One region of the Streptomyces sp. NPDC002851 genome, then DNA from elsewhere that is predicted to be linked to it. Evidence: riboswitches for the same ligand, from Rfam matches in the RefSeq annotation. Region 1 holds a riboswitch; the other holds the start of a gene.
What was found. Region 1 has a riboswitch for thiamine pyrophosphate ahead of thiO (glycine oxidase ThiO). Riboswitches for the same ligand answer to the same signal wherever they lie in the genome.

Region 1 (4,965 bases):
CGGACCAGGCCGAAGTCGGCGACCTTGACCCGGCCGTCGTCCCCTATCAGGACGTTCTCCGGCTTCATGTCGCGGTGCACGAACCCGGCGCGGTGGGCGGCGCCGAGTGCGGCGAGGACCGGCTCCAGGATGTCCAGGGCGGCCCTGGGTTGCAGCGCGCCGCGCTCCCGCAGGACGTCGCGCAGGGTGCAGCCCGCGATGTACTCCATCGCGAGATAGACGTACGAGCCGTCCGTGCCCTGGTCGTAGACCCCCACCACATTCGGGTGCGAGAGCCGCGCGATCGACTTGGCCTCACGGATGAAGCGCTCCACGAAGGATGCGTCGGCGGCCAGGCTCGGGTGCATCACCTTGAGCGCGAGCACGCGGTCGAGGCGGGTGTCCACGGCCCGGTAGACCGTGGCCATCCCGCCGGCGGCAACGCGCGCATCGATGCGATAGCGGCCGTCGAGCACCTGCCCGACCAGGGGGTCCTGAAGGGTCGTGTCCACGCGGAGAGTCTACGAGCGGACACGGACAGCCCGGACCGTCCGGGGGGTACCGGGGGCGTACTGCAGCAGAGCTGTGACCCGGGGTAGGCCCCTTTGGTAACCCTTATAACCGGTGACGGTCAGAACGCAGGCCGCTCCGGATCGAGCCGGGCCAGGCCCTCCGCCGGCGACGACGCCTGCGCGAAGTGGCGACGCGGGATCCGCCCGGCCCGGTACGCCAGCCGCCCCGCCTCGACCGCGTGCCGCATCGCCTCCGCCATGAGCACCGGCTCCTGCGCCCGGGTCACCGCCGAGGCCAGCATCACCCCGGCGCAGCCCAGCTCCATGGCGAGCGCGGCGTCGGAGGCCGTACCGGCGCCCGCGTCCAGAATCACCGGCACGCGCGCGTGCTCCACGATCAACTGGAAGTTGTGCGGATTGCGGATGCCCAGGCCGGAGCCGATGGGGGAGCCGAGCGGCATCACCGCGGCACACCCGACGTCCTCCAGCTTCCGCGCCAGGACGGGGTCGTCATTGGTGTACGGAAGGACCGTGAAGCCGTCGTCGACCAGGGTCTCGGCGGCCTCCAGGGTCTCCACCGGATCGGGAAGCAGGGTGCGCTCGTCCGCGATCACCTCGACCTTGATCAGATCGGTGCCGAGCGCCTCACGGGCCAGCCGCGCCGTGAGCACCGCCTCCCCGGCCGTGAAGCAGCCCGCGGTGTTGGGCAGTACCTGGATGTCGAGCTTCTGGAGGACGGAGAGGACCGAGCCCTTGACGGCCGGGTCGACGCGGCGCATCGCCACGGTCGTGAGCTCGGTGCCGGACGCGGCCAGGGACCGCTCGAGGACGTCGAGGCTGGGCGCGCCTCCGGTCCCCATGATGAGGCGGGACGAGAACGTCGTACCGCCGATGACCAGGGGGTCGTCTGCCATGGGTCAGCCTCCTTGGACGGCGGTGAGGACCTCGACGCGGTCCCCGGCGCGCAGGGTGGTGCGGTGCCACTCGCCGCGCGGGACGACGGTTTCGTTGACGGCGGCCGCGACCCCGGAGGGCGCGGCGCTCAGGCGGGCGACCAGGGCGTCGAGCGTGGTGCCCGCGGGGATGTCCTGCGGTTCGCCGTTCACGGACACGGTGATGCCGGACGGCACGGTTCCGGGGTCCGGCGCTGCTGCGGCGCTCATACGGCCTGCTCCTCGCGTACGGCCTGCTCCTCGCGCACGGTCCGCTCCTCTTCGAGGACGGCGGGAGTTGCTGCTGCGAGGTGTTCCGGTGCGGCGGGTCTTTCCCGTAGGGGAGACGCCTTTCGTACGTCTTGCGGCAGCGGCTCCTGGTGTACGTCCTGTCGTGCGTCCCGCTTCCCGTGCGCGTCGAACCGGCGGGGCGTGAACGGGCGGGCGTACTCCGGCAGTTCACCGGCCGCCAGGACGTGCGCCATGGCGTCGCCGGTGATCGGCGTCAGGAGCACGCCGTTGCGGTAGTGGCCGGTCGCCAGGTGCAGGCCGGGCAGCGCCGTGGGGCCGAGCAGCGGGGCGTTGTCCGGGGAACCGGGGCGCAGCCCGGCACGGGTCTCGGTGAGCGGCAGCTCGGTGAGCCCGGGCACCAGCTCGTGGGCGTCCCGGAGCAGCTCGTACACCCCGCCCGCGGTGACCGTGGTGTCCCAGCCCTGCTCCTCGCTGGTGGCGCCGATCACCAGCTCGCCGTTCTCGCGCGGCACCAGGTAGACGTGGCTGCCGCGGACCACGGCGCGCACCGTGCGGCTGAGGAACGGCGCGTACGCGGGCGGCACGGTCAGACGGAGCACCTGCCCCTTGACCGGCCGCACCGGCGGTACGACCTCGGCGGGCACCCCGGCGAGGTCACCGCTGCGGCTGCCGGTCGCGAGCACCACCTGGTCCGCGGTCAGCTCGGTGCCGTCCGCGAGCACCGCGCCGCGCGCCCGGTCGCCGACCACCGTGAGCCGGTCCGCCGCCTGCCGGTGAAAGGTCACCCCGGCCCGCTCGCACGCCGTGACCAAGGCACGGGCGAGCCGCCGCGGGTCGATCTGGTGGTCCCCGTCGACCCGCAGGCCGCCGCGTACGCCCGGCGCGAGCAGCGGTTCGAGGCGGCGGCACGCGCGGCCCGAGAGCCACTGCGAGTCGAGCCCCGAGCGGTGCTGGAGGGCGTGCAGTTCGCGCAGATGGGCACGGTCGTCGGCGTCGAGCGCGACGGCGAGCGTGCCGCACCGGCGGTAGCCGAGGTCCTGGCCGCTCGCCTCCGCCAACTCGGCGGCGAAGGCCGGATAGCGCTCCGCCGAGGCGAGGTTGAGGGCGAGCAGCGTCTCCTCGCCGTAGTGCAGTTCGGAGACGGCGCCGAGCATGCCTGCCGCCACCCGGGCCGCGCCGCCGCCCGGCTCCGGGTCCACGACCTCGACGCGCAGCCCGCGCTGCGCCGCGCGCCACGCGGTGACGAGGCCGATGATCCCGCCGCCGAGCACCAGTACGTCGTGACTGCTGCCGCCGGAGGGCGGTGTGAGTGGCGTCCGTACTTCAGTAGTGGCCGTTTTCGTGGGCGTGCGCACTTCAGCGGGCGTGCGCGCTTCAGTGGGCGTACGCACTTCAGTAGGGGCCGCTTTCGCGGGCGTGTGCGCTGTGCGTGGAGGCATGGGCGTCCAGCCCCTCCCTTCGCCGGCATGACCCGGATCAGGTTCGTACGGTCGGAGGCGCGTGAGCCTCCCTCTCAGCCCGGTGCGTCCGGGCTCCCGCGTGTGGTCTCTGCCGGCCACCCTAGCTCTTGGCCCCGGTCACCTGAAGGGCGCCGGGTCCGGTGCTGTGCACTACGTCACGTACCGGCCTCGATCACCACTCTCCCTGACGACGCGTCAGTTGATTAGGGTGATCGTGTGAGCGAGCAGAGGCAGCAGAAGCAGCGCGTCGTCATCGTCGGCGCGGGAATGGCCGGCGTACAGACCGCCGTGGCGCTGCGCGAGCAGGGCTTCACCGGTGAGGTCCTGGTAATCGGCGCCGAGCCCCACCAGCCCTACGACCGGCCGCCGCTGTCCAAGGCCGTACTGCTCGGCAAGGCCGAGGGCTCCGCCTTCGACATCGACTTCGAGCAGCTCGACGTCGAGCTGAGCCTCGGTCACGAGGTCACCGGGGTCCGCCCGGACGCGCACGAGGTCGACACCGACCGCGGCCCGGTCCCGTACGACGTCCTGGTCCTCGCCACCGGCGCCGAACCGCTGCGCCTGCCCGGCACCGAGGGCGTGCCCGGCGTCCATCTGCTGCGCACCCTGGACGACGCGGACCGGCTCCGTCCGGTGCTCGCCGAGCAGAGCGAGATCGTGGTCGTGGGAGCCGGCTGGATCGGCGCCGAGTTCGCCACCGCCGCGCGCGAGGCGGGCTGCGCGGTCACCGTCGTCGAGGCCACCGACCGGCCGCTCGCCGGGGCGCTGCCCGCCGAGGTCGCCGCCCCGATGGCCGCCTGGTACGCGGACGCCGGGGCGGCCCTGCGCACGCACGCGCGCGTGGCGCGGATCGAGCCCGGCGCCGTGATCCTGGACGACGGCACCCGGCTGCCCGCCGGAGCCGTCGTCGTCGGCATCGGCGCCCGCCCGACCACCGCCTGGCTGTCCGGCTCCGGCATCGACACCGGCCCGGACGGCGCGATCGTCGCGGACGCCGCGCTGCGCACCTCGGCGCCCGATGTGTACGCGGTGGGGGACTGCGCCTCGTTCCCGTCAGGCCGGTACGGCCAGCGGCTCCTGGTGCACCACTGGGACAACGCCCTGCAGGGCCCGCGCACCGTCGCGGCGAACATCATCGGTGAGACCCCGGCGGTCTACGACCCGGTCCCGTACTTCTGGTCCGAGCAGTTCGGCCGCTTCGTGCAGTACGCGGGCCACCACGCCGCCGCGGACACCCTGGTGTGGCGCGGCGACCCGTCGGGTCCGGCCTGGTCGGTGTGCTGGCTGCGCGACCGCGCCCTGGTCGCCCTGCTCGCCGTGGGGCGTCCGCGCGACCTGGCGCAGGGGCGCCGCCTGATCGAGTCGGGCGTACCCCTCGACGCGGAGCGCGTGGCGGACCCTGCGGTCCCGTTGAAAGCGGCGAAGGCGTAGCCGCGCCGGGGGTCCTGCCCGGCATCGCCGCACGTCACCCCCGCCTCCTGGCCACGCCAGGTACCGACTGTCAGTCCGGGGTGGCACGCTTGTCCCTGTGACCGAGATTGACGCAAAGACCGAGGCTCTCATCCCCGCCTGGCTCAACCTTCCCGAGATCGCCGAGATGCTCGGCGTGGAGGTGACCCGCGTGCGGCAGCTGGTGAAGGAAGGCCAGCTGATCGCCGTACGCCGGGGGGAGAACAAGGCACTGTATGTTCCCGCCGCCTTCATCGACGAGGACGGCGCAAAGATCGTCAAGGGCCTCACCGGGCTCCTGACGGTCCTGCGGGACGACGGTTTCAACGACGAAGAGATGCTGGAGTGGCTCTTCACCCCCGACCCGACCCTGCCCGGGAC
Region 2 (4,965 bases), on a different contig from region 1:
GCGGACGGTGACGCCGTCGAGGGCGAGCAGCGGCACCGGAACCTTCCGGTCGTCCGGCATCAGAACTCCCCGGTCCGATCGGTGCGCAGCCGCTCGAGGACGAGCAGCGCGGCCGCGCACACCAGCATGAGTACCACGGAAAGGGCCATGGCCTGCCCGTAGTTGAGCTCCCCGGCGCGGCCCAGGAGGGTGGCGACGGCGACGGGCAGCGTGGGGTGGTCGGGCCGGGCGAGGAACACGGTGGCGCCGAACTCGCCGAGCGAGACGGCGAACGCGAACCCGGCGGCGATGAGCAGCGCCCGCCGCACCAGCGGCAGGTCGATCTCCCGCCACACCCGCCAGGGCGGGGCGCCGAGCACGGCGGCGGCCTCGCGGAGCCGGTCGTCGACGGCGCGCAGCACCGGCAGCATGGTGCGTACGACGAAGGGCACGCCGACGAGGGCCTGCGCGAGCGGCACCAGGATCCAGGAGGTCCGCAGGTCGAGCGGCGGTTCGTCGAGGGTGATGAGGAAGCCGAAACCGACGGTCACGGCGGACACCCCGAGCGGCAGCATCAGCAGCGCGTCGAACCCGCGCACGAGCCGTCCGGCGCGCCGGGTGAGCGCGGCGGCGGCGAGCCCGCCGACGGCCAGGGCGATGGCGGTGGCGGCGACGGCGTACGTAAGGGAGTTGCCGATGGCCTCGATGGGCGGGACGAGGAAGGCGCCGCCGTCGGCGGAGCTCAGCGCGGTGAAGTAGTCGAGGCCGTAGCCGCCGGAGGTGTGCAGGGACCGTTCGACGAGCACGGCGAGCGGCGCGAGGACGAGCAGTACGACGGTGGCGAGGACCCCGCCGAGCAGCGTCCACTGCCCGGCGCCGCGCGGCCTGCGCGCGGTGTGTGCGGCGTCGACGAGCCTGAGGGTGGCCTCGCGGCGCCGTACGGTCCAGGCGTGCAGGGCGAGGATCGCGCCGACGGACCCGAACTGGACCATGGTGAGGACGGCTGCGGTGTCGAGGGCGAGCAGCTGCGCGGTCTGCCGGTAGATCTCCACTTCGAGGGTGGCGTACGTGGGTCCGCCGAGGATCTGCACGACGCCGAAGGAGGTGAAGGTGAACAGGAACACCATGAGGGCGGCGGCCGCGACGGCGGGTCCGAGCGCGGGCAGGGTGACGCGGCGCCAGGCGGCGAGCCGGGAGGCGCCGAGCATGCGGGCGGCGTCTTCCTGGCGCGGGTCGAGCTGGGCCCAGAGGCCGCCGACGGTGCGGACGACGACGGCGTAGTTGAAGAAGACGTGCGCGAGCAGGATCGCCCACACGGTGGTGTCGAGCCGTATGCCCCACAGGTCGTCGAGCAGCCCACCGCGCCCGAGCAGCGCGAGGAAGGCGCTGCCGACGACGACGGTGGGCAGCACGAACGGCACGGTCACAACGGCCCGGAGCAGCTGCTTGCCGGGGAACTCCAGGCGCGCGAACGCGTAGGCGGCGGGCAGCGCGAGCAGCAGCGTAAGGCCGGTGGAGGCGAACGCCTGCCAGGTGGTGAACCACAGGACCTGCAACTGGTCCGGGTCGCTGAGCACGTCCGCGACCCGCCCGATCCCCCAGCCGCCGTCGACCCGCAGGCCACGGCCGACGATCGCGGAGACCGGGTAGGCGAAGAAGACGCCGAAGAACGCGACGGGCCCCAGCATGAGCCCGAGCCGCACGAGCGCCCCGCGCCCGTCGCGCGTATCGCGTACGGCGACCCGTTCTTGCCGTTCGGGCGGTGCTTCGGTCTCTACTTCAGTACGAGCGACTGCCACGACTTGACCCAGTCCTCACGGTGCTCCGCGATCTTCTTCGGGTCGACGCTGTGCGGGTCGTCGGCCTTGGCGCCGAACTTGGTGAAGATCTCGGGCAGTTCGGCATCGTCGGCGACGGGGTTGACGAACATGTTCAGGGGCATGTCGTCCTGGAACTTCTTGGAGATCAGGAAGTCGAGGAGCGCCTTGCCGCCCTTTTCGTTCTTGGCGCCGTTGAGCAGCCCGGCGAACTCGGTCTGGCGGAAGCAGGTGCCGGTGGCGACGCCGGTGGGCGCCTCCTTGGGCTGCGGCTTGGCGTAGAGGACCTCGACGGGCGGGCTGGAGGCGTAGGAGACGACGAGCGGCCGGTCGCCGCCGGTCTTCTTGCCGCTGGCGGAGCCGGAGAACTCCTCGTTGTACGCCTGCTCCCAGCCGTCGACGACCTTGACGCCGTTGGCCTTGAGCTTCTTCCAGTAGCCCTGCCAGCCGTTGTCGCCGTATTCGGCGGCGGTGCCGAGCAGGAAGCCGAGGCCGGGCGAGGAGGTGGCGGCGTTCTCGGTGACGAGGAGGTTCTTGTATGCGGGCTTGATCAGGTCGTCGAAGTTCTTCGGCGGCGCCAGCTTCTTGTCCTCGAAGAACTTCTTGTCGTAGTTGACGCAGATCTCGCCGGTGTCGACGGGCGTGACCCGGTGCTTGTCCTGGTCGAGCTGGACGTCCTCGGGGATGCGGTCGAGCCCCTTGGCCTCGTACGGCGTGAACAGGTCGTTGTCGAGCGCGCGCGACAGGAGCGTGTTGTCGACGCCGAAGAAGACGTCGCCCTGCGGGTTGCCCTTGGTCAGCACGGCCTTGTTGACGGCCTCACCGGCGTCGCCGCTCTCGAGGATCTTGACCTTGTATCCGGACTTCTTCTCGAAGTCCTTGAGGACCTCGGGCGAGACGCTGAACGACTCGTGCGTGACGAGCGTGACGGTCTTGTCGTCCCCCGCGGCGGAGGAGCCGGAACCATCGGATCCGCCGCAGGCGGCGAGGACGGTGACGCCGAGCGCGCCGCAGATCGCGGCCGCGCAGGCACGCCGAAGGCTGGTGTTCATGACTGCTGCTGACTCCCTACGCCGGTATGACCCGGATCAGGTCCGAGGGTCTGCGGCCGCTGCCGCACTCTCAGCGCCGCTGACGGCGCTCCCCTGTCGGAATTCATTTGTACGAATGCACAGTACTGCACCGGCGACGGGCCCCCTTCACCGCGGGGGCCCGGCCGGGAAGGCTACCGCTCGGAGGCGGCGAGCTGCCCGCAGGCCCCGTCGATCTCCTGGCCGCGGGTGTCGCGGATGGTGACGGGCACGCCGTGGGCGGCGATGGCCTCGACGAACGCCTTCTCGTCCTCGGGCCTCGATGCGGTCCACTTCGAGCCAGGCGTCGGGTTGAGCGGGATCAGGTTGACGTGCACCCGCTTGTTCCTGAGGAGCCGCCCGAGCAGATCGCCGCGCCACGCCTGGTCGTTGATGTCCCGGATGAGGGCGTACTCGATGGAGATGCGCCGCCCGGACTTCTCCGCGTACTCCCAGGCCGCGTCGAGAACTTCCCGCACCTTCCACCGCGTATTGACGGGTACGAGGGTGTCGCGCAGCTCGTCGTCGGGGGCGTGCAGCGAGACCGCGAGACGGCACTTGAAGCCCTCGTCGGCGAGGCGCAGCATCGCGGGCACGAGCCCGACCGTGGAGACGGTGATGCCGCGCTGCGAGAGCCCGAGCCCGTCCGGCTCGGGGTCGGTGAGCCGCCGTATCGCCCCCACCACGCGGTTGTAGTTGGCGAGCGGTTCGCCCATGCCCATGAACACGATGTTGGAGAGCCGCGCGGGCCCGCCCGGTACCTCGCCGTCGCGCAGCGCCCGCATGCCGTCGACGATCTGGTGCACGATCTCCGCGGTCGACAGGTTCCGGTCGAGCCCGGCCTGTCCGGTGGCGCAGAACGGGCAGTTCATGCCGCAGCCGGCCTGCGAGGAGATGCACATGGTGACGCGGTCCGGGTACCGCATGAGGACGGACTCGACGAGCGTGCCGTCGTGCAGCTTCCACAGGGTCTTACGGGTGGTGTCGTCGTCGCAGGAAATGTGCCGCACGACCGACATCAGCTCGGGAAGCAGCGCTTCCTGGAGCTTGCCGCGCGAACCGGCGGGGATGTCGGTCCACTCGGCGGGGTCGTGCGCGTACCGCGCGAAGTAGTGCTGCGAGAGCTGCTTGGCGCGGAACGGCTTCTCGCCGACCGCGGCCACCGCCTCCTTGCGCTCGGCGGGCGTGAGGTCGGCAAGGTGCCGCGGCGGCTTCTTGGCTCCGCGGGGCGCGACGAAGGTGAGTTCTCCGGGCTTGGGCTTAGACATGGTCGTACCAGTGTCGCAGAGATACGTATGCGGGCCCGCCGCCCTGTGGACAACGAGCCCGCACGCCCCTTTTTGCGGCTGAACCGCCGCCGCTCTCGCGGACCTGGTTGCTCGCCGTTGTGGTTACTCAATTGATGGTGACGGTTATCTCAGCCGCCCCCTACGAAAAGGACCAGCAAGAGCCAGACCACTGGGGCCGTCGGCAGCAGCGAGTCGAGCCGGTCCATGATGCCGCCGTGGCCGGGGAGCAGGGTCCCCATGTCCTTGATGCCGAGGTCCCGTTTGATCATGGACTCGCCGAGGTCGCCGAGGGTCGCGCTGGCCGCGACCGCGAGGCCGAGCAGCAGCCCCTGCCACCAGGTGCCGCCGTCGATGAGGAACTCCATGCACAGCGCCCCGGCGGCCATCGCGAAGGACACCGCACCGGCCAGGCCCTCACGGGTCTTCCCGGGGCTGATGCGCGGCGCCAGCTTCCGCTTCCCGAAGCGCCAGCCGACCGCATACGCGCCCGTATCACTGACGACGGTGAGCAGCAGGAAGGTAAGGACCCGCCACGCGCCGTCGTCGGCGGTCAGCATCATCGCCACGAACGTCGCCAGGAACGGCACATAGAACGCCGCGAACACCCCGGCCGTGACGTCCTTGAGGTAGTCCGCGGGCGGCTCGGTCATCCGCCACACCAGGACGGCCAGCGCGGTCAGCGCCATCGTCACCCAGGCACCCTCGGCGCCGCGCACATACCCGGCGACGACCATGGCGGCGCCACCGACGGCGAGCGGCACCAGCGGCGCCCGGATGCCCTTGCACTCCTGAAGCCGGGAGGTGAGCTCC

Region 2: linked by a shared signal. The riboswitch ahead of ACWD10_RS13455 (thiamine ABC transporter substrate-binding protein) and the one ahead of thiO (glycine oxidase ThiO) in region 1 are both predicted to bind thiamine pyrophosphate.

Annotation. Positions count from the first base shown of each region.
Region 1 covers NZ_JBSFUT010000009.1:165,671-170,635, forward strand. The annotation lists gene pknB (Stk1 family PASTA domain-containing Ser/Thr kinase) at 1-491, opposite strand, end outside; gene ACWD10_RS12715 (thiazole synthase) at 611-1,405, opposite strand; gene thiS (sulfur carrier protein ThiS) at 1,409-1,654, opposite strand; gene thiO (glycine oxidase ThiO) at 1,651-2,949, opposite strand; TPP riboswitch at 3,112-3,224, opposite strand; gene ACWD10_RS12730 (NAD(P)/FAD-dependent oxidoreductase) at 3,403-4,566, shown strand; gene ACWD10_RS12735 (Rv2175c family DNA-binding protein) at 4,664-4,965, shown strand, end outside.
Region 2 covers NZ_JBSFUT010000010.1:92,033-96,997, reverse strand. The annotation lists gene ACWD10_RS13465 (ABC transporter ATP-binding protein) at 1-60, opposite strand, end outside; gene ACWD10_RS13460 (ABC transporter permease) at 60-1,667, opposite strand; gene ACWD10_RS13455 (thiamine ABC transporter substrate-binding protein) at 1,754-2,848, opposite strand; TPP riboswitch at 2,845-2,953, opposite strand; gene rlmN (23S rRNA (adenine(2503)-C(2))-methyltransferase RlmN) at 3,022-4,134, opposite strand; gene ACWD10_RS13445 (phosphatidate cytidylyltransferase) at 4,284-4,965, opposite strand, start outside.